Regions from separate parts of the Pseudomonas bambusae genome, predicted to be linked through region 1. Evidence: riboswitches for the same ligand, from Rfam matches in the RefSeq annotation. Region 1 holds a riboswitch; each other region holds the start of a gene.
The links. A riboswitch is a leader RNA that binds a small molecule or an ion and turns the genes downstream of it on or off. The one in region 1 is predicted to bind cobalamin.
Positions count from the first base shown of each region.

Region 1 (7,239 bases):
GCGCAACACCCGCTGCCCGTCGAACGGATCGGTCAACCAATGCCCCGACACGCCGAATGTGTCCCGTAATCGCTCTGGCGTCAGCACCTCGAACGGCGACCCCAACGCCACCAGTCGCCCCCGGTCCATCACGGCCAACCGGTCACAGGCCAGCGCCTGATTCAAATCGTGCAGGGCGATGACGGTGGTCACGGGCAGGCGTTGCACCAGGTGCAGAATCGACAGTTGCTGCTGAATGTCGAGGTGGTTGGTCGGCTCGTCCAGCAACAGGATCTGCGGCCGTTGCGCCAATGCTCTGGCAATGTGCGCCCGCTGCCGTTCGCCGCCCGACAGCGTGTGCCAGGCCCGATGACGAAGGGGCTCAAGGCTCACATCAGCAATCGCCTCACTGACGATTCGGTCGTCTTCCACGCTCCACGGCGCCAGCGCCGACAACCATGGCGTACGGCCCAATTCAACGGCTTCAAGCAGGCTGATCGAATCGCCGGTCTCCGCCTGTTGCTCGACCACCGCCATCCGCTGCGCCATGTCGCGACGGCGGATGGCAGACAGCCGTTCCCCGTGCAGGAGCACCTCACCTGAGGTGGGCGTCTGCAACCCGGCCAGCAACTTGATCAGGGTCGATTTGCCTGAACCGTTAGGGCCCACGACGCCGAGGTTTTCCCCCGCCCGAATCGACAATGACACGCCGCTGAGCAACGTCGCGCCCTTCACGCTGTAGCTCAGATTGACCGCGCTGAGCACGCTGGCGGCCTGTTCGACAGAAGCGTTCATCGGGCGCGATTTCCCCGCATCAGAATCAGTGCAAACACCGGCGCGCCGACCAGGGCCGTGATCACGCCAATGGGCAGCACCTGGCCCTTGATCAGCACCCGCGACAGCACATCGGCGGCGATCAGAAACAGTGCGCCGCTCAAGGCACTCAACGGCAACAGCCGCGCATGCCGCACCCCGACGACCATGCGCACGGCATGAGGAATCACCAGACCGACGAAGCCAATGGAGCCGACCATCGATACCATCACTGCCGTCACCAACGCTGCGGTGGCGATCAGAAGGGTCTGCACCCGACGCACCGGAATCCCCAGCGAAGCCGCCGAGTCGGCACCAAAGGTGAATGCATCCAGCGAACGCCGGTGCCACAGGCTCACCGCCAGCCCCAGCAGCACCACCGGCACGGAAAGCGCCACCGAGGTCCAGCGCACGCCACTGAGATTGCCCAATAGCCAAAACATGATGCCCCGGGCCTGTTCGGCGCTGGCAGATTTGGTGATCAGAAACGACGTCAGCGCATTGAACAGCTGCGACCCGGCGATCCCCGCGAGGATGATTTGCCCCGTCACCGCCTGGCTGCCCGAGGCCCGAGACGACCGTGCCAACAACGCGACCAAGGCAAACGCGGCAATGGCGCCCACGAACGCACCCATCGATAAGGAAATCGCCCCGGCGCCCAAGCCGATGATCGCGACCAATACCGCGCCGGTCGACGCCCCGGCGGAAATGCCCAGCAGATACGGGTCCGCCAGCGCGTTACGCAACAGCGATTGCAGCACCACACCGGACATCGCCAGGCCCGCGCCACAGGCCGCCGCGACGATGGCTCGGGTCAGCCGGTAATTCCAGACAATGCCCTCATCGATGGGATCGACCGCATAACCCGCCGCCCACAGCTTGTTCGCCAGCACCTGAAAGATCACCGGCAGGCTGATGGAGGTCTCACCGATGGCCACGCCCGCAATCACGGCCAGCACCAGCAAGCCGCTGACCCACAGGGCATGGCCCAGCCAGCGGGCGATGTTCAGGAGGTTCATGGTGTTTCAGTGGCCTTGGCCAATTGCTCGATGCCGTCGAACAGACGAACGCTGGACTCCATCGCACTGGCGTCCATGATCACGATGCGGTTGTTTTTCACGGCGTCCATGTTGCGGGTCACGGGGTCGGACGTGAGGAAGGCCAGTTTCTTTTCGTGGTCGTCAGCGGGGAAGCGGCGACGGTCCATGCGCGCGATCACCAGAATCGTCGGGTTGGCCTTGGCGATGGTTTCCCAGCCCACGGTCGGCCATTCTTCGTCCGAATCGATGATGTTGCGCATGCCCAGGGTGTCGAGCATGAATCCCGGAATGCCTTTGCGCCCGGCGACGTACGGGTCGGTGTTGATGTCCGGGCTGGAGAACCAGAACACCGCCGAAACCTTGCTCGCGTCATGGGCCTTGGCGTGTTCGATGGCCTGAGCCAGACGGGCCTTGTAGCCGTCGATCAGTTGCTGACCGCGATCCTGAACGTCGAAGATTTCCGCCTGTTGCGCGATGCTTTTGTACAGCGCGTCGATGCGGAACGCTTCAAGCCGAGTCCCGTCAGCGCCGACCAGGTTGTTCTTGCCTTCGCAGTCGGACGGCAGGATATACGTCGGGATCTTCAGGTCGTGAAACTGCTGTCGCGTGCCGACCGCACCTTGCGGACCGACCATCCATTCGAACTGCACCGGCACGAAGTCCGGGTGCTTGCCGATCACCGATTCGAAGCTCGGCGCGTTGTCGGCCAGGCGCTCGATCTTCGCGTTGGCGTCCTTGAATTGAGGCAGGGTGTCGTTGAACCACAGGGAAGTGCCAATGACCCGGTCGCTCAGGCCCAGCGCATAGAGCATTTCGGTGGCGGCCTGGCCGATGGTCACGGCTTTGTGAGGCGCCTGGGCAAAGGTCAGGGGCACGCCGCAGTTGTCGAGGGTCAACGGGTAGTGGGTCGGTGCAGCCAAAGCGGAGGGGGACATGAACGCTGCGCTCGACAGCGTCAGACTGGTGAACAAGGGAGCAAAACGGCGCAGCGACATTGGGGTTTCTCCAGTGAGCCTGTGATCGACGAAACAGGCACTGGAAAGCACACCCGAACGGCTGGCGGAGAATAAAGGCAAGCACCGCGCACGGGAGTCCTTCCCGGACACCCCGCCGGTGAATGATTGACGCTTGCCGGCAGGTCTCCTGACTGGCGCTTCATCACCGTGCTTCGGCCTTCCCGGGCGGTAACCCAGTGGCAAACAGGAAGCACGGCTCGACGCCTACAGTTGCGGGGACAGTTCCGTTTGAGCGCGCCCGATGACACAGGGCACGGCTCGCGGATTCCCTATTAATTCCGAGTGGAAACCGGCGGCGGCGATGGTAAACGATTTGCCCGATACAGGCGACCACTCGGCGTTCGCAACCCTTGTAGGAGCGTGGCTTGTCCCGCGATCGGCGACGAAGTCGTCGTCATCCGTCAAATGCATTTCATCTGAGGCACCGCGAATACCGATTTGGCGACGGGTTCCCCGCCGATCGCGGGACAAGCCACGCTCCTACAGGCCCCTTATTTTAACGGCCAGCCGATCACTTTCTTCGGCCTCGGATTCGCATACGTCCGCACTTTGGAGGTCTTCAATCCCAATCGCACCAGCGACTCCGCCAGCGCCACGGCGGCCGTCACGCCATCCACCACCGGCACGCCCGCACGGTCACGAATCAGCTGGTCCAGCCCGGCCATGCCGCCGCAACCCAGGCAGATCACCTCGGCCTTGTCCTGCGTCACCGCCTCGACCGCCTGCCCGGCGATGGCCTCCAGTGCGCGGTCCGGCCTCTCTTCCAGCTCCAGCACGCTCATGCCGCTGGCTCGCACCGACGCGCAGCGTTCGAACACACCGGCCAGTTTCAGGCGGTCTTCGATCAGCGGCACCGTCCGGTCCAGCGTGGTCACCACCGAATATTTATGCCCGAGCAGCATCGCCAGGCTGGCCGCGGCTTCGGTGATGTCCACCACCGGCACGTCCAGCAATTCCTGCAAGCCTTCGCGCCCGTGCTCGCCATACCCGGCCTGAATCACCGCGTCGTAGGGCTGATCGTAGGACAGCACGCGGTCCATCACGGCAATCGCCGCCAGATAGCTTTCGAAATTGCCTTCCACCGATTCCGCACCAAAACGTGGCGTCAGGCCGATGATTTCCGTACCGGGTGACGCAACACTGCGCGCCTGCTCGGCAATGGTGTCGGTCATGGATTGAGTGGTGTTCACGTTGACGATCAAAATGCGCATGGGGGCGGGTCTCAAGCGGTGATCATGGGATACATGCCTACCGCTGAAGCGAAAACCGCGCCACCTTGGAATTCGGCGGGTGAGACGTCGAACCGTTCGCCGACGTCTCGGGTGGATCTTCAATCCTTCATCGGCACCGGAGCCTGCGGCGCAATGAAGCCTTGATCACGCATCGCTTGCCAGAAGCCGTCCGGCACCTGGGCATTCAGCGCCGCGACGTCTTCGATGATTCGCGAGGGCCGGCTCGCGCCAGGAATCACCGCCGCCACCAGCGGGTTGGCCAGTACGAATTGCAGCGCCGCCGATTTGATATCGACCTGGTACTGGCGGGCGATTTCCTGAATGTGCGCGACCTTGTCGAGCATCGCTTGCGGCGCTTCCTGGTACTCGAAATGCTTGCCGCCCACCAACACGCCCGAGCTGTAGGGCCCGCCCACGACGAACTCGGCGTTGTGCTCACGGGCCTTGGCGAACAGGCGTTGCAGCGGCTGGTCGTGGTCCAGCAGCGAATAGCGGCCCGCCAGCAGGAAACCGTCCGGTTGTGCTTCACTCAGGTCCAGCGTCAGCTCGCACGGCTCGACCCGGTTCACGCCCAGGCCCCACGCCTTGATCACGCCTTCTTCGCGCAGTCGGGTGAGGGTGCGGAAAGCGCCTTTGCGGGCGATGTTGAAATGCTCGATCCACTCATCGCCGTGGGCATCTTGAGCGATGTCGTGCACGAACACGATGTCCAGCCGATCGGTGTCCAAGCGCTTGAGGCTGGCCTCGATGGAACGCAGCGTGGCGTCGCCGGAATAATCGGTGAGGATTTTGTTTTTCAAACCGTCGCTGAACGGGCCGCTGCGGGTTTCGCTGTCCAGTTCGTCGGAAATCAACCGGCCCACTTTGGTGCTGAGGGTGTATTCGTCGCGCGGCACATGGGCCAGCGCCTTGCCCAGCCGTTGCTCGGACAGGCCCGAGCCGTACAGCGGCGCGGTGTCGAAATAGCGGATGCCCTGATCCCACGCCGATTGCACCGTGGCGGCGGCTTCGTCTTCGCTGATGTCGCGGAACATATTGCCCAGAGGCGCTGCGCCAAAGCCGAGGCGGCCAATGATCTTGTCGTGCAGACTCATGAAAGTGTCCTGTCCGGGGTCATGGAGTGCCGGGAAAAAATGCCCGGCGTGTTGTACAGATCATGCCGTGCGGCAGGAGTTCTATGGTTCGTGTGGAGGGCGGGCATACGTGTCACACCACGCCGCAGAACTCCTCCTGTAGGAGCGAATTTATTCGCGAAGAGGGTTCAGACGCTAGAGAAGTGTCGACTGTACAGCCCTTTCGCGAATGAATTCGCTCCTACAGGTTTCTCGACTCGGCACCCTGTGGCGGACGATCCCCTCCGCTTGAGCAGCACGGCACCATGCAACTTTTGCGGTCTGCGCGCCTTCCAACCCATTACACCGTGTCGATAACCGGAAAGGGAGGGCCGTCGATGAGCGAACACATCGTCCATTTCCATTGTGGGGTCGATCAGACCACCACCGAGCATTTCCGCGACCGCTGTCTGGAAGCCCTCGACAAAGGGGCGACCGGCTTGCTGCTGAACCTCTCCACCGCAGGCGGCAGCACGGCCCTGGGCTTCACGATCTACAACTTTCTCAAGTCGCTGAAGGTGCCGATTCGCGCACTGAACAGCGGCAACATCGAATCCATGGGCATCGTCATCTACCTCGCCGCCGAGGAGCGCATCGTCTGTCCTCACTCCCGGTTTCTCATCCACCCGATGAGCTGGTACTTCAACCAGAGCTCGGTGGATCACTCACGCATCCGCGAATACCTGCGCAGCCTGGATAACGACTTGCAACGGTACGTGAACATCTATCTGAGCGAGACCGACGGCGCAGTGACCCCGCTGGACATTGGCCGCTGTCTGTCGTCGGAGGAAAAGGTGATTCGGGCCGAAGACTCCCTGGCCTGCGGCATTGCCCACCGGGTCGAGCAGTTGCAGTTTCCCGAAGGCGCCACGCACTGGACGGTCAGCGCCAGCTAAGCTCAACTCATCCACACACCGGGTCGCCACAGAACCCGCCTGACACGAGGAACTTGCCATGCACACTCATTCGCACAAAACCCCGGACGCCGTGCCCCGTGGCGCTGTTCCGCTGGACGAAGAAGAGGTTGAAGTGGACGTCGATAATGACCCCGGCAATGAAGACCCGGGTTCGCAGTTCGACCGGGACGCCACGGTGCCGCTGATCGACCCGGACGAATAACTAACGCAACGCACGGGCATAAAAAAGCGAGGGCTCTCACCCTCGCTCGTTCCGCTGATCAGACGTTGATCAGGATTTACGGCCTGCGCCGCCTTGTGGCATTCCGCCTTTTTTGCTGGCGTCCGGACGTTTTTCGTCAGTTGCTTTCTGCCGGTCGTTGGCCATGTTGCTGCCACCTGAAGCCTGGCCGCCTTTTTTGCCTGCGTCGGAGGCTTTTTGGCGATCGTTCGAGAAGTTGCCAGGGTTCGATTTTCCGGTGTTAGCCATGATTGCGTACCTCTTGTTATGAGAAGGGCGAGTCATGTGGCTCGCATTAAATGGGATGAATCAAGCGGCAGTTGGTTTAAACAATCACGGCATTACCGGACAAACGGCGGGAGTGGCGAAACGATGCCAGCGCCTTTGGATACGGGCGTTTACATGTGCACTTCGACCGCCAGCGGCAGGTGATCGGACAGGTGCGTCCACGGCCGCGTCCCGAGGATTTTCGGGTTGTGACTGGTGGCGTTGCGCAGGTAAACCCGGTCCAGCCGCAGCAGCGGGAAGCGGGCCGGGTAGGTCTTGGCCAATCGCCCATGGCTTTGCTCGAAAGCCTCGTGCAAGTACGTGCAGCGCGCTAGGCGTTTGTTGCCCTGCAATTGCCAATCATTGAAATCCCCGGCAATCACCACCGGCGCGTGTTCGGGCAGCGAGTCCAGCAACGCGCACAATAAGTCGAGCTGTAACTGCCGATGACTTTCCAAGAGGCTCAAATGCACGCAAATAGCGTGCACCTCGTCGTGTCCCGGCACCTGCAACACGCAATGCAGCAGGCCCCGACGCTCCGGGCCGGTGATCGACACGTCGAGGTTGCGGTAATGCAGGATCGGGTACTTCGAGAGGATCGCGTTGCCGTGGTGGCCTTCCGGGTAAACTGCGTTGCGGCCGT
Region 1 is NZ_CP151650.1:3,400,261-3,407,499, forward strand. Features, by position in the region: gene AAEO81_RS15685 (ABC transporter ATP-binding protein) at 1-774, opposite strand, end outside; gene AAEO81_RS15690 (iron chelate uptake ABC transporter family permease subunit) at 771-1,811, opposite strand; gene AAEO81_RS15695 (ABC transporter substrate-binding protein) at 1,808-2,827, opposite strand; cobalamin riboswitch at 2,948-3,157, opposite strand; gene AAEO81_RS15700 (aspartate/glutamate racemase family protein) at 3,340-4,059, opposite strand; gene AAEO81_RS15705 (aldo/keto reductase) at 4,179-5,174, opposite strand; gene AAEO81_RS15710 (ATP-dependent Clp protease proteolytic subunit) at 5,531-6,088, shown strand; gene AAEO81_RS15715 (hypothetical protein) at 6,147-6,311, shown strand; gene AAEO81_RS15720 (KGG domain-containing protein) at 6,381-6,578, opposite strand; gene AAEO81_RS15725 (endonuclease/exonuclease/phosphatase family protein) at 6,728-7,239, opposite strand, start outside.

Region 2 (7,239 bases), 1.4 Mb from region 1:
GCAATGTCGCCCGCCCGCAGATTGATTTCCGCTGGCGAACCCGCGCCTTCGACCATGACCACCGGCCAGCCTTCGCTCAGCCGTTTATGGGAGGCCAGGACCGCCTGCATGGCGATGGCTTTGTAGTCGTGATAAGCGACGGCGTTCATGGTGGTCACCGCGCGCCCGTGGATGATCACTTGCGCGCCAGTGTCGCTGTTGGGTTTGAGCAGCACCGGGTTCATGTCGGTGTGCGGTTCAAGGCCACAGGCCTGAGCCTGCACGGCTTGTGCCCGGCCAATCTCGCCGCCGTCGGCGGTCACGGCACTGTTGAGCGCCATGTTCTGCGGCTTGAATGGCACCGTGCGCACGCCCTGGCGGGTCAGCCAGCGGCACAGCGCGGTCACGAGGGTGCTTTTACCGGCGTCCGACGTGGTGCCTTGCACCATGAGGGTTTTGCCAGCCTTCGGATGCTTCATGCACGCTCCCCGGAAAATTCGCTCAACGCCCGCTCCAGTCGCTGCCAATCCGCTTCATCTCGAGGCAGACCAAAACGCAGGCTGCTGTGAGCCGGGCTGTTGTTGAGGAAGATCCGCAGCAGAATCCCGCGCTGAGCGCAGAACTCGTGCAGCTCAACAGCCATCGGCGTCACCAGCCATTGGAATAACGCGCAGCCCCCTTGAGGGGCAAAGCCGTGCCGGCTCAGAAGCTCGACCAGGCGTTCACTTGCGTGCGCTGTGCGCTCTCGTTGCACGCGATGACCTTCAACGTCGTCAAAGCAGGCTTTGCCGAGAATCCGTGTAGGACCGCTCACCGACCATGGTCCGATCTGTTTGGCCAGGACTTTGAGAAAACGTGACTCGGCCAGTACGAAACCCAGGCGCACGCCTGCCAGACCGAAGAACTTGCCAAACGAGCGCAGCACGATCAGACCCGGACGTTGGGTTTCGGCGGCAAGGCTCAGGTGTGGCGTGTTGTCCATGAACGCTTCGTCCACCACCAGCCAGCCGCCGCGTTGCGCCAGCCGGGCATGCCATTCCAGCAAGCGTTCCTGGGTCAGGCTCAGGCCTGTGGGGTTGTTCGGGTTGACCACCACCAGCACGTCGAGGACGTCGATGAAGCGCTCGACCTCATGCTCCAGCACTTCGCGCACCAGAAATCCGTTGCTGCGCCAAGCCTCGGCGTGTTCGGCGTAACACGGCGACAGCACGCCGACCTTGCCCGCCTGACGCAAACGCGGCAGCGCCTGAATCGCGGCTTGGGAACCGGCCACGGGCAGCAGATCCGCCACGCCGTAATACGCACAGGCCGCCGCTTCGAGGCCGTCATCGGTTTCAGGCAAACGCGCCCACGCTGAATCCGGGATCGGCGGAATCGGCCAGGACCAAGGTGAAATCCCGCTGGACAGGTCGAGCCAGTCGGCCTCGTCGATGCCGTATTTCTGTACCGCACCCCGCAACCGACCGCCGTGTTCAAGCATAGAATTCAGTCCCCAGACACAACATCAGCAACCACAGCCAGACGCCACGCTGCACCAGTTGCCAGCCTCGATCAATGGAATTCGCATCGGCGGGTGCACCTTCGCCTAATTGCGGACGCTGGTGCAGCTCGCCATGGTAAATCGCCGCGCCGCCCAGTTCGACGCCCAAGGCACCGGCACCTGCCGCCATGACGGGACCCGCGTTCGGGCTGTCCCATTTGGGGGCCTGCGTCCGCCAGCAGCGCAACGCCAGTCGGGTTTTGCCGAGCACTGCGTAGGTCAACGCCACCAGACGCGCGGGAATGTAATTGAGCAGGTCGTCAATCTTTGCCGCCGCCCAACCGAAACGTTCGAAGCGTTCGTTGCGATAGCCCCACATCGCGTCGAGGGTATTGCTCAGGCGATAGAGGATCACGCCGGGCGCGCCCAGTACAACGAACCAGAAGATCGCGGCGAACACGGCATCGCTGCCGTTTTCCAGCACCGATTCGGTGGCGGCGCGGGCAACGTCGGTGGCGTCCAGTTCAGACGTCTGGCGACTGACGAGGAAACCCACGCGACGCCGCGCTTCTTCCAGGTCATCGCTGCGCAAGGCCTGCGCCACCGGCGCCACATGTTCGCCCAGGCTGCGCAGGCCAAGGGCACAGTACAGCGCGGCAACTTCCACCAGCCAGCCGATATAAGGCAGCCAACTGAGGAAGGTCACCAACAGGGTCAGCGGGATGACCGCGATGAACCACGCCGTGACGCCATGGCTGCGCCAGCCGCGACCGCCGCCGTTGAAACGTTGCTCGATGCGCTCGGCATATCGGCCGAAGGCCACCAGCGGGTGGTTTCGTTTTGGCTCGCCCAGCAGCGCATCCAGCGCGACCCCGGCGACGCTCAACAACGCCACGCTCATGCGCTCACTCCCCATGTGTTTTCGTAGACCAACTCTTGCAGCGGACGCGCCTGCGCCCACCCCTCCAATACCAGCATCGGCGCCGGGTAAAATTCCTTGACCGGGCCCAGACACAGGATCGCCAAAGGTTTTGAACCGGTTGGCATCTCCAGCAGGTCGGCCAGCGCTTGAGGTTCGAATAATGAGACCCAGCCCATGCCCAACCCTTCGGCCCGGGCCGCGAGCCACAGGTTTTGAATCGCACAGGACAGCGACGCCATGTCCATCTCCGGCAACGTGCGACGGCCGAAAATGTGCTTCTCCCGATCGTCCATCAAGGCCGCGACCAGCACTTCGGCGCAGTCGTTGATGCCTTCGACCTTGAGTTTCATGAAGTCGTCGGAGCGCTCGCCCAAGGCTTCAGCGGTGCGGATGCGCTCTTCTTCAACTTGGGCCTGAATCTGGCGGCGCAGTTGACGGTCGCTGATCCGAATGAAGCGCCACGGCTGCATCAGACCGACGCTTGGCGCGTGGTGTGCGGCTTCCAGCAGGCGGGCCAACAGCTCGGGTGCCACAGCGCCGCCGGTGAAATGCCGCATGTCCCGGCGTTCGGCAATGGCCCGGTAGACCGCCGCGCGTTCGGCGTCGCTGAAGGCGTGATCCGTCACGAGCGCACCTCGCCATGGCTGACCACACGTGCACCTGCTGTAGGAGCGAATGTATTCGCGATGCGCAGGCACAGCCGATAGAAAGGCTTCGGATGTACCGCCCTCTCGCGAATGAATTCGCCCCTACAGGAAACCGTGTTCCCACCGGAAAATCGGGTCAGTCCTACGATGGAGAACACCGACAGACACGTCATGGCAAAAACAGCGCCGCCATCGCCTGTGGGTTGGAAGGGAAATAGAAGTGCACGTACGACGCCGTCATCCGCCCTTCCCGGTACACCGCTTCCGCGCCGCGCCCGCCGTTGGGGCTCACGCCACGGGCAATCGGGGTCAGTTCGGTGCTGGTCAGCGAATGATGATACGTGTGCCCGCGCAAGACGCCTTCCGGCAATTCGACCGATTGCAGGGCGAGGGCCGCCAGACGTTTCTGCATCACCGCCTCGCCGTCCAACAGGCCCACCAGTTCCGCGCGTTGGCCGTCTACGTCGGTCAGGGCGTTCAGCAGGTAAAGCATGCCGCCGCACTCCGCGAGCAGCGGTTTGCCGGCGGCGTGGTGAGCGCGAATGGCGTCGAGCATCGAGTGGTTCTGACCAAGCGCCACGTGATGTAGCTCCGGGTAACCACCGGGCAGGTACAGGCTGTCTGCGTCTGGCAACTGGCTGTCGCGGATCGGGGAGAAAAACAGCAGCTCAGCGCCCATCGCCCGCAACAGGTCGAGGCTGGCGCCGTAGGTAAAGGCGAACGCCTCGTCACGGGCAACGGCGATGCGCACGTCGGCCAACAGCGGTTCGGCGGGCACGCTATCGGGCGCTTCAAATGTCACGGCAGGCGGCAACGTCGAATCGCAAGTGCTGGCCAATGCATCGGCGGCCGCGTCAAGGCGCACGTCCAGGTCGTTCAGTTCGCTCGCCTGCACCAGCCCCAGATGGCGACTCGGCAGTTCGATGCCGGTTTCCCGCGACAACGCGCCATACCAGCGCAAGCCTTCAGTCAGGCTGCCTTCGAGCAACTGGGCATGACGCACGGTGCCAACCCGATTGGCCAGCACGCCCGCGAACGGCAGGTCCGGTTGATAGCGCGCGAGGCCCAACGCCAGCGCCCCGAAGGTTTGAGCCATGGCCGTGCCGTCGATCACGCCCAGCACCGGCACGCCGAAACGCCGCGCCAGATCCGCGCTGGAAGGCGTTCCGTCGAACAGCCCCATCACGCCCTCGATCAGGATCAGATCAGCATCGGCGGCGGCTTCCCACAGCAGGCGTCGGCTCTCATCCTCGCCCACCATCCACATGTCCAATTGATAAACGGGATTACCGCTGGCGCGTTCGAGAATCATCGGGTCGAGAAAATCCGGACCGCATTTGAATACACGAACGTTACGACCCTGATTGCGATGCAAGCGCGCCAAGGCTGCGGTCACGGTGGTTTTGCCCTGGCCAGACGCAGGTGCCGCGATCAGGACCGCAGGGCATTGACGAGCCTCACTCACAGCTCAATGCCCTTCTGCGCCTTGATGCCCGCCTGAAACGCGTGCTTGACCACGCCAATCTCGGACACCGTGTCAGACAGGTCGATCAATTCCTGCTTCGCGCCACGGCCAGTGACGACCACGTGCTGCATCGGCGGACGCGCCTGGAGGTCGCTCAACACCTGTTCCAGATCGAGGTAGCCGTGTTTGAGGGCGATGTTCAGTTCGTCGAGGATCACCAGGCCTATCTCGGGATCGCGCAGGAATTCTCGGGTCACGACCCACGCCGCCTCGGCCGCCGCGATGTCGCGCTGGCGGTCCTGGGTCTCCCACGTGAAGCCTTCGCCCATGACGTGATAGCGCACTTGCTCGGGGAAACGGCGAAAGAACAGCTCTTCGCCCGTGGCGTTGCGGCCTTTGATGAACTGCACCACGCCGCACTGCATGCCGTGGCCCATGGCCCGCGCCAGCATGCCGAACGCCGAACTGCTCTTGCCCTTGCCGTTGCCGGTCAGGACCAGCAACAGGCCGCATTCATTGGGGGCGCTGGCAATGCGCTCGTCCATCACCGCCTTTTTGCGCAGCATGCGCGCCAAGTGGCGTTCGTCACGTTCGGGGGATTCGCTCATCTCAGCTCTCCGCTTGAGGGCAGGTGTGGCAAACGGAGGGCACGGACAAAGGCTGACAGCAGGCACCGGACAACGCCGAGCCTGCGCAGAGCATCGCCCTCCGTGATGCTGTTGAATGGATCAGGCCGGTCTCCGGACTCATGAGCGGATCACTGACTGCGCGCCTTCCCATGTTCATCGAACACAGTGGCATCGTGCGCAGCCTTGACTCATTTACCGTTGCGGAGGCAGCGCCGGAATTGATCGCAAAGGCGTTCGCACCGGCTTCCCTGTTTCACCCTGTTTGACGGGCACCTGAAACAATCGGCGAAGGTTAGAGGGTTGACTACCGAGCGTCAATCGAAGCGGCGGTCCAATAGCGACTCATGTAGGAGCGCGCTTGCCCGCGAAAGCAGCTTCTCTGATACGCATGAGCCGACTGACCCGACACCATCGCGGGCAAGCGCGCTCCTACAAAGGCGAGTGGCGTACGCAAGGTTATTGCAGGTGTTTGCTGCGCAACAGCCACGCAGCAAACCACAGGGAAAAGGATCAGTTGCTGCGGGCGAGATTCGACGGCTGGATCACACGTTTGGCGTTCAGCCAGGCTTTCTGCCAATACGGCTTGTCGAGGCTGTCGAGCTTGACGGTGCCGCCGGTGGCAGGCGCATGAACGAAACGGCCTTCACCGACATAGATCCCGGCATGGCTCACGTTCGAGCCGCCGCCCGTGGCGAAGAACACCAGGTCGCCGGTCTGCAACTGGCTGCGGTCGATGTCCGGTCCACGCAGGGTGATCATCTCGCGGGTCGAGCGCGGCAGGGTGATGCCAGCAGCGTCGTGATAGACGTAGCCAATCAGGCCGCTGCAGTCGAAGCCGGAGTCAGGCGTATTGCCACCCCAACGGTACGGCGTGCCAACAAGTCCGATGGCACGTAACAGCACGTCATCCGCAACGGGAGAATTGAATTGAGGGGGAGCAGCGATCACAGGCCGGTAGGCGACCTTGGGGGGAGATGGCGGCGGAGTGCTGGAACAAGCGGCCAGCAATGCAGCCAGTGAAGCAACAGCCAGGCGAACCGTAATCGACATAAACACAACAACCTTCCTAGGATGCGGCTTACTCTGCCGGAGGCCGGAACCTTGCGCAATCAGGGCTTCCCCTAACTGCGCGGCCCGTATTTAACGGTGTTGGCGCTTGATTGTAGTCGAGGTCATGGCGGTCGTGGTTTCTGGAACCTGGGAAGGTGCCATGGCCAGCGCGCGCTTGGCTTCGATGAACGTACGGGCCCAATAAGCATCGTCGAGGCTATCGACGCGCACACCGCCACTGCGACGGCTGCTGGAGTGGATGAACTGGTCATCGCCCAGGTAGATGCCGGCATGGCTGACGCGGCCGCGGCCTGCGGTGCTGAAGAACAGCAAGTCGCCAGGCTTCAGGTCGTTACGCTTGACCAGAGGAGCGTCGATATTGATCATTTCGCGGGAAGAACGCGGCAGGCTCATGCCCGCCTCTTCGCGGAACAGGTAGCCGATGAAACCGCTGCAATCGAAGCCGGACGTGGTCGAGGTGCCACCGAAACGGTAGCGAGTCCCGATCAACGATTTGCCACGTTCCAGAATGCTGTCAGCCAAGACCGGCAACTGATACGGCTTGTTGTCGGAGAACTGGGCCAATTCGTCTTCGGTGGCGATTTCGTCATCCAGTACGGAAGAGGAGTAATCGGCACGCTTGGCAGTTTGTGCGGTGGCAGAGTCCCGGAATTGCGGGTTCTGCGACTGTTGTTGCGACGCTGGCATCTGGGCCGCGCAGCCGAACAGCAGCGTTACGAGTGCGAGAGGCACGAGGGGTGCGAAGCGATTCAGCATGGGCACGACCGTGGCGGATGTGTAAAGAAGCCGAGACTATGCCCTCAATCGTCATCATTTGCAAATTCAATCGAATCAAATGTGACTTACCAGGTCCTCCATCACATCTAAGGCTCTACACCTTAGAAATGCATCCATGTGAATGGAGTGATCGGTCGACGAGGGGTTGATCTCGGCGGTAAAGCCTCCTGCCACCCGCGTGCGAAACATCGGCTCGTGGATATAAGGGAAGCTGGCAGTGGTTCCGATGCTGAGCACAGCGTCAAAGCCTTTTGCCATCTCTTCGTACA
Region 2 is NZ_CP151650.1:1,979,360-1,986,598, reverse strand. Features, by position in the region: gene AAEO81_RS09250 (cobyric acid synthase) at 1-458, opposite strand, end outside; gene cobD (threonine-phosphate decarboxylase CobD) at 455-1,459, opposite strand; gene cbiB (adenosylcobinamide-phosphate synthase CbiB) at 1,452-2,360, opposite strand; gene bluB (5,6-dimethylbenzimidazole synthase) at 2,357-3,007, opposite strand; gene AAEO81_RS09230 (cobyrinate a,c-diamide synthase) at 3,198-4,493, opposite strand; gene cobO (cob(I)yrinic acid a,c-diamide adenosyltransferase) at 4,490-5,101, opposite strand; cobalamin riboswitch at 5,207-5,414, opposite strand; gene AAEO81_RS09220 (C40 family peptidase) at 5,633-6,172, opposite strand; gene AAEO81_RS09215 (C40 family peptidase) at 6,263-6,949, opposite strand; gene AAEO81_RS09210 (NAD-dependent deacylase) at 7,025-7,239, opposite strand, start outside.
Region 2: linked by a shared signal. The riboswitch ahead of cobO (cob(I)yrinic acid a,c-diamide adenosyltransferase) and the one ahead of AAEO81_RS15695 (ABC transporter substrate-binding protein) in region 1 are both predicted to bind cobalamin.

Region 3 (7,239 bases), 210 kb from region 1:
AAGTTGACGTAAATAGTCACCATTGTCTTGTAAGTGCCTTTCCAGCAAGAGATTTGCGGATTTAAATCCGATGCGCCACGCGGTCATGGTCGGCAGGTTGCGCACGTCCACCGAGAAGAAATTACGCCCTGTCGGCAGCACGTCCAGCCGCCCGCGACTCGGCGCGCCACTGGGGCCTGCCGGGACAAAACGGCCACTCAGCGCATCCAGCAAGCCTTGAATTTCTACAGGCCCACAGCTGTCGAGACGCGGTATCACAACCTCTCTAATTGCATTAATAACTTCAGATAATTCATTGTTTGCAAACGAATTAATTTCTTGAATATCGCTCGCGATCTGCTCAACCAGATGCGCTGCATACAGCTCCAGCCGCTCCCGTGTATCCCCTACCGTGCGCCACGGATCATCACTGACTTCATGTAAAACCTGAGGTGTCGGCCCCGCCCACGGCGCACCCAACTCGCAGTCCAACGGGTCAAAACCCAGCGCCAGCGCGTTGCTCAAGGTCCGCAGTAGACTGGCATTCGCCCCCCGGCCATCGCCACGGGGCACCCGCAGGATCGCCACCAAGGTATCAATACGCAGTCGCCCGCTCGGGGATTCGCCAAACACGTGCAGCCCGTCGCGGATCTGCGATTCCTTCAGATCACACAGGTACGTGTCCAGCCGGGGCAACCAGATCGCGGCATCGGCATCGCTGTCGAGGTCTTCGCTCAGCGCCAGTTCCCGGTCGATGTGGGTTTCGCGCACCAGCCTGAGAATATCCTTTTGCAGCTCACGGGCGCGGCGCGGATCGAGCAGCTGCGCTTCGTAATACTCGTCCGCGAGCAATTCCAGATTGCGTAATGGGCCGTAGGTTTCGGCGCGGGTCAGGGGCGGCATCAGGTGGTCGATGATGACGGCCTGCGTGCGACGCTTGGCTTGGGCGCCCTCACCCGGGTCGTTGACGATGAACGGATAAATGTTCGGCATCGGCCCGAGGATCGCGTCCGGCCAGCACTGTTCGGACAGGCCGACGCCCTTGCCCGGCAGCCATTCCAGATTGCCGTGTTTGCCGACGTGAATGACCGCGTGTGCGCCATACGCCTTGCGCAGCCAGAAATAGAAGGCCAGGTAGCCGTGGGGCGGAACGAGGTCCGGATCGTGATAAACCGCGCTGTGATCGACGTTGTAGCCCCGAGCCGGCTGAATGCCGACAAAGGTCAGGCCGAAACGCAGCCCGGCGATCATCATTCGGCCGTTGCGACACATCGGGTCGCTCTGCGGTGAACCCCAGCGCTCGATCACGGCGTCGCGATTGGCCTCAGGTAGCGCATCAAAGGCCGCCAGGTAATCGTCCATCGCCATGCTCTGGTGGCAAGGGCGCTGATCGAGGCTGTCCGGGTCGTTGGTGACGCCGCCCAGCAAGGCATGAATCAGCGCGGTGCCCGATTCCGGCAAACCTTCGACGGGATAGCCCTCGTCTTGCAGGGCCTTGAGGATGTTCAGCGCTGCTGCCGGGGTATCCAGGCCGACGCCATTACCGATGCGCCCGTCGCGGGTCGGGTAGTTGGCCAGAATCAGCGCCACGCGCTTGTCGGCGTTGGCCGTGCGCGCCAGCAACACCCAGCGTCGCGCCAGTTCGGCGACGAAATCCATGCGCTCAGGCTGGGCGCGGTAGCAGACCACATCGGACTGACTGCGCTCGCTGTGCCAGGCCAGGTCCTTGAAGCTGATGGGCCGGCTGATGATGCGTCCGTCCAGTTCCGGCAGCGCAATGTGCATGGCCAGATCCCGAGCGCCGAGGCCCTGTTCGCTGGCTCGCCACGCAGGTTCGTTGTCTTGGGCGCAGATCGCCTGAATCACCGGAATGTTGCGGCGAAACGGTCGCAGGTGCGGCACTTCGGGGCTGGATTGGGCGAAACCGGTGGTGTTGAGTATGACCTCGCAATCGGTCTCGTCGAGCCAGTCCTGCACGGCGCTGAGGCACGCCGGTTCCTTCAGGCTGGCCACCGCAATGGGCAGCGGGTTAAGGCCCTGGGCCAACAGCCGCTCACAGAACACATCGATGAACCTGGTGTTGGCCGCCTGCAAGTGCGAGCGATAGAACAGCACTGCCGCCACCGGTTGGTCGGCGCGCCAGTCGGCTTGCCAGTCAGCGAGGTCGGCGCTGGCCTTGCGCGGGTGATAAATCGCGACACGGGGCAATGTCTGCGGTTCGTCCCAGGGGTAATCGCGGTCCAGCCAACGATTGGCCAGGCAATTGAATAGCTGCAGGGCGTTGTGTTTTCCGCCCTGGCGCAGGTAGTGCCAAAGCCGGTCGCGGTCCTCGGCAGGTTCGGTGCTGAGGTCGCTGAGTTCCGGGTCGGGACGGTCATCGCCGGGCACCAGAATCAGCTTCACCCCGCCGCGCTTTCTAGAGGCCAGCTCCACCAACCGCTCCACACCGTAGCGCCAGTAGCCGATGCCGCCGTGCAGCGAAATGAGGATGACCTTGGCGTGCTGCAACACCTCTTCGACGTACAGGTCGACCGAGGCGTGGTTCTGCACCTGCATGGGGTTGGCCAGGCGCAGGCTGGGGTAGTCGTCCGGCAGCTGCTGCGCGGTTTCCGCGAGCAATGCCAGATGGGAATCGCCGCTGCACAGGATCACCAGATCGGCGGGGGTCTGACCGAGGTCAGCGATGCAGTCGTCGGGGACGAAGCCGCCGGGCTGGGTGCGCAGCAGGTGCATGGTTAGCCTTTGATCTCAAGCGCGGCGCGCAGCTGGGCTTCCAGCACGGCAGCGTCCAGTTCCTGACCGATCAGCACGAAGTGGCTGACGCGCTCTTCATCGGCTTTCCACGCGCGGTCGAAGTGTTTGTCGAAACGGGTGCCGACGCCTTGCACCAGCAGGCGCATCGGCTTGCCCGGAATCGCCGCGAAGCCTTTGACGCGCAGGATGCCGTGCTGCACGACGGCCTGGGTCAGCGCGTCGAGCAACAGCGCTTCGTCCGCCTGGGGCAGCGAGATGGAGATCGAATCGAAAGCATCGTGATCGTGGTCGTCGTGGTCATCGCCGTCGTGATGATCGTGGTGGGTCTTGCGGCCATCGATGTGCAGCTCGGATTCGGCACCCAGGCCCAACAGCACGCTGATCGGCAGCTGGCCGTTGCTGGCTTCGATGACTTTCACCGCAGGCGGCAGTTCTTCGGCGACTTCGGCGCGCACGGAAGCCAAGGCAGCAGCGTCGAGCATGTCGGCCTTATTGAGGATGACGAGGTCAGCGCTGGCCAGTTGGTCGGCGAACAGTTCGTGCAGCGGCGATTCGTGGTCCAGGTTCGGGTCGAGTTTGCGCTGGGCATCGACCTGATCCGGGAAGGCGGCGAAGGTGCCGGCGATGACGGCCGGGCTGTCGACCACGGTGATCACGGCGTCAACGGTGCAGGCGTTGCGGATTTCCGGCCACTGGAAAGCCTGGACCAGCGGCTTTGGCAGCGCCAGGCCCGAGGTTTCGATGAGGATGTGGTCCAGATCGCCGCGACGGGCAACCAGTTCTTGCATCACCGGGAAAAATTCTTCCTGAACGGTGCAGCACAGGCAGCCGTTGGCCAGTTCGTAGACGCGGCCGTTGGCCTCTTCTTCGGTGCAACCGATGGTGCATTGCTTGAGGATTTCACCGTCGATGCCCAGCTCGCCGAATTCGTTGACGATCACCGCGATGCGACGGCCTTCGGCGTTGTCGAGCATGTGGCGCAGCAGCGTGGTTTTGCCCGAGCCGAGAAAGCCGGTGACGATGGTGACGGGAAGTTTGGCCAGTGTTTTCATGGTTGCCCTCAGGCGCAGCGGCGGGCAAACAGGACGAGAACCGCGTTGCCCTCGCAGAAGACAGGCCTGCCGTTCAATTCGCCACCGGATCACCCCGCCCGGTTGTGTTGAGAATGCGTCGGGCTGTCTGAAAAACAGGCCCGTGTTCGAGGCAGGTCTCCTGGCTCACGGCGGCGAATGGCTGGCAGGGTTGCCAGATCAGACGCATTCATCGCGCCTTCCCGCTCGCGCAGTGGCTGTGCAATGAACATGACCGTTTACAGTTGCGGGGGCAGCTGTGGCTTGCACCACATTCCCTTCTTAGCGCCGCGTCCGACTCAAGCAGAGCAGCGAACCTCAAGTGCGCAAGGCTACGCAGTGGCCGGGGGAAGGTCAACGAGGAAACGGCGCTGCGATTGACTGCCAACCGGCTCCGTGGTCTCCTACACGCCTTGTTACGGGTGCCCTTCACAGGGTGAAACGGGAAACCGGTGCGTGCAGACCTCTTGTCTGTGCAAGTCCGGCGCTGCCCCCGCAACGGTAAGCGAGCGAAGAATCAGATCCACTGTGTCATTGCGGCACGGGAAGGTGATTCTTGACGGCAGGTCCACTGCCCCTCGCAAGCCCGGAGACCGGCCCGACACATTCACATAACAAACCCGCGGTGGGCGGGCGCTGTTGAGTTGGCTACTGACGTCGGTCAGTGGTTTGCTTTGCGCCTTCCCTTCGCTGAGACCTCAGAGGGAAGCGCCATGTCGATCAGCACCACATCCCAATCCGCAAGCACTGCCAGCACCCAAAGCCAACGCCTCACTGCCGCCATCAGCGCGATGATCCTTGGCGCCTGCCTGGTCTACTTCGCCGGTTTCTCGCACATCGCCGCCGTGCACAACGCCGCCCACGACACCCGTCACAGTTCCGCCTTCCCTTGCCACTGAGACCTGCCGCCATGTTCAAGCGAATCGCTCAAACGGCCGGTTTCACCGGACTGCTCGCCGCCCTGTTGCTGACCTTGCTGCAAAGCTTCTGGGTCGCGCCACTGATCCTCGAAGCGGAAACCTACGAACACGCCCCTGCCGCTGCAGAAGTGCATGAGCACGCGCACGCCGAAGGCGCCATGGCGGCCCACGTTCATGACGAAGAAGCCTGGGAACCGGAAGACGGCTGGCAGCGCGTGCTGTCGACGACCGGCGGCAACCTGGTGGTCGCGGTCGGTTTCGCCCTGATGCTCGCGGCGCTGTACACACTGCGCACGCCAAACAGCGTTCGCGAAGGCGCGCTGTGGGGGCTGGCCGGTTTCGCGGTGTTTGTCCTCGCGCCGACCCTCGGTCTGCCGCCTGAATTACCGGGCACCGCCGCCGCCGACCTGACCCTGCGCCAGACCTGGTGGGTCAGCACCGCAGCGTCAACCGCCGTCGGCCTGGCGCTGATCGTCTTCGCCCGCCATTGGCTGCTGAAAGTGCTGGGCGCAGCGATTCTGGTCGTGCCTCACGTGATCGGTGCGCCGCAGCCGGAGGTTCATTCGGCTTTGGCCCCTGAAGCGCTGGAGGCACAATTCAAGATCGCTTCGCTGCTGACCAACGCCGCATTCTGGGTCGCGATGGGCCTGATCAGCGCCTGGCTGTTCCGTCGTTACAACGCGCAACTGACCGCAACCGAGTTGAGCCACGCTTGATGAACCCGGACATTCGTGTGATCGGCCTCGGCTGCCAGCGCGATTGCCCGGCGTCAGTGCTGCAAGGGTTGATAGAGGTCAGCCTGCTGGAACATTGCTTGTCGCTGTCCGACATCACCGCCCTCGCCTCTATCGACAGCAAAGCGTCAGAGGCGGGGTTGCTGGAACTGGCTGAACGGCTGGGCCTGCCGTTGGCGTTCTTCAGCGCCGAAGAACTGACAGCGTTTGAGCCGCGGCTGAGTCATCATTCGCAGATTGCGTTCGACAGCACCGGCTGCTACGGCGTGGCCGAAAGCGCAGCACTGGCGATGGCGGCGCGGTTGGGCGGGTCGTCGGCGAGGTTGGTGATCGAACGGCGAAACAGCTCACGGGCCACGTTTGCGTTGGCCGCCAGCCCATGACGCATTTGGCGATGCAGTCTCTGTAGGAGCGAATTCATTCGCGAAGCGGTTCGGGCGCTAGAGATGTATTGGCTGTACCCACCCTTCGCGAATGAATTCGCTCCCACAGAGGATCAACCCCGCTATACGTTGGAGATTCAATGACCGTTTACTTCATCGGCGCAGGCCCCGGCGACCCTGACCTGATCACGGTCAAAGGCCAGCGCCTGATCCGCACATGCCCCGTCATCATCTACGCCGGATCGCTGGTGCCCGAGGCCGTTTTAGAGGGTCATCAAGCCGTTCAGGTGACCAACAGCGCCGAACTGCACCTCGAACAGATCATCGCCTTGATGAAATCTGCTCATGCACAAGGCCAAGACGTGGCACGCGTCCACTCCGGCGACCCCAGCCTTTACGGCGCCATCGGTGAACAGATTCGTCACCTGCGCGAACTGGGCATCCCCTTCAAAATCATCCCAGGCGTCACCGCCACCGCCGCCTGCGCCGCGCTGCTTGGCACCGAACTGACCCTGCCGGACATCTCGCAAAGCGTCATCCTCACCCGCTACGGCGACAAAACCGCCATGCCTGAGGGCGAAGAACTGAGCGAACTGGCGCGACACAAGGCCACCATGGCCATCCACCTGGGCGTGAACAACCTCGGCAAAATCGTCGCTGAACTCACGCCCCATTACGGCGAAGACTGCCCGATCGCCGTCGTCCACCGCGCCAGCTGGCCGGACCAGGACTGGGTCACCGGCACCCTCGCCGATATTGAAGGCAAGGTAGCTGCCAAAGGCTTTCGCCGAACGGCACTAATCCTCGTCGGCCGCGTGCTCGGCAACGACGCCTTTAGCGAATCATCGCTGTACCGCGCAGGGCATGCGCATGTGTACAGGCCGTGATATTTCAGCTGAGGCCTGTGAAACGGGGGTTGTCTGATCGTCCGCCTTCGCTGCCGTCGTAACCTCCGGCGTCTCCTACAAGGATCAACGTGTGCCGCGGCCGGATGGAAAAAGCCAGTCCTGTGGGAGCGAATTCATTCGCGAATGGGCCGGTACAGCCACCCCATCTCCATCGTCTGAACCTTCTTCGCGAATGAATTCGCTCCCACAGTTTGAAGATCGTGCAAGGAGCGAAGCCGTGCATACACCCTTATCCCGCGATGAGCGTTAGCTCCAGCCAGATCGCTTTTGATCTTCTCCCTCGCCAGTCCAGACACCGCAGAACGCGACTTGGGTGCAGGCCGAACGCAGGTGCGCGGAGTGGGTCGAGCGGCATGGATGCCGCGAGAGCGCCGCAAGGACATGGATGTCCGTTCGGCGCGGGCCCACGGAGCGTCGCCGAAGTGAGGGAACCCTGACGAAGTCAGGGCCAAACCAGGAGCAAAGCGTTTTTGGTTACTTTTGGGGCGCTC
Region 3 is NZ_CP151650.1:3,191,176-3,198,414, reverse strand. Features, by position in the region: gene cobN (cobaltochelatase subunit CobN) at 1-2,712, opposite strand, end outside; gene cobW (cobalamin biosynthesis protein CobW) at 2,715-3,785, opposite strand; cobalamin riboswitch at 3,918-4,139, opposite strand; cobalamin riboswitch at 4,207-4,420, shown strand; gene AAEO81_RS14750 (CbtB domain-containing protein) at 4,517-4,702, shown strand; gene AAEO81_RS14745 (CbtA family protein) at 4,714-5,439, shown strand; gene AAEO81_RS14740 (cobalamin biosynthesis protein) at 5,439-5,840, shown strand; gene cobM (precorrin-4 C(11)-methyltransferase) at 5,981-6,727, shown strand.
Region 3: linked by a shared signal. The riboswitch ahead of cobW (cobalamin biosynthesis protein CobW) and the one ahead of AAEO81_RS15695 (ABC transporter substrate-binding protein) in region 1 are both predicted to bind cobalamin.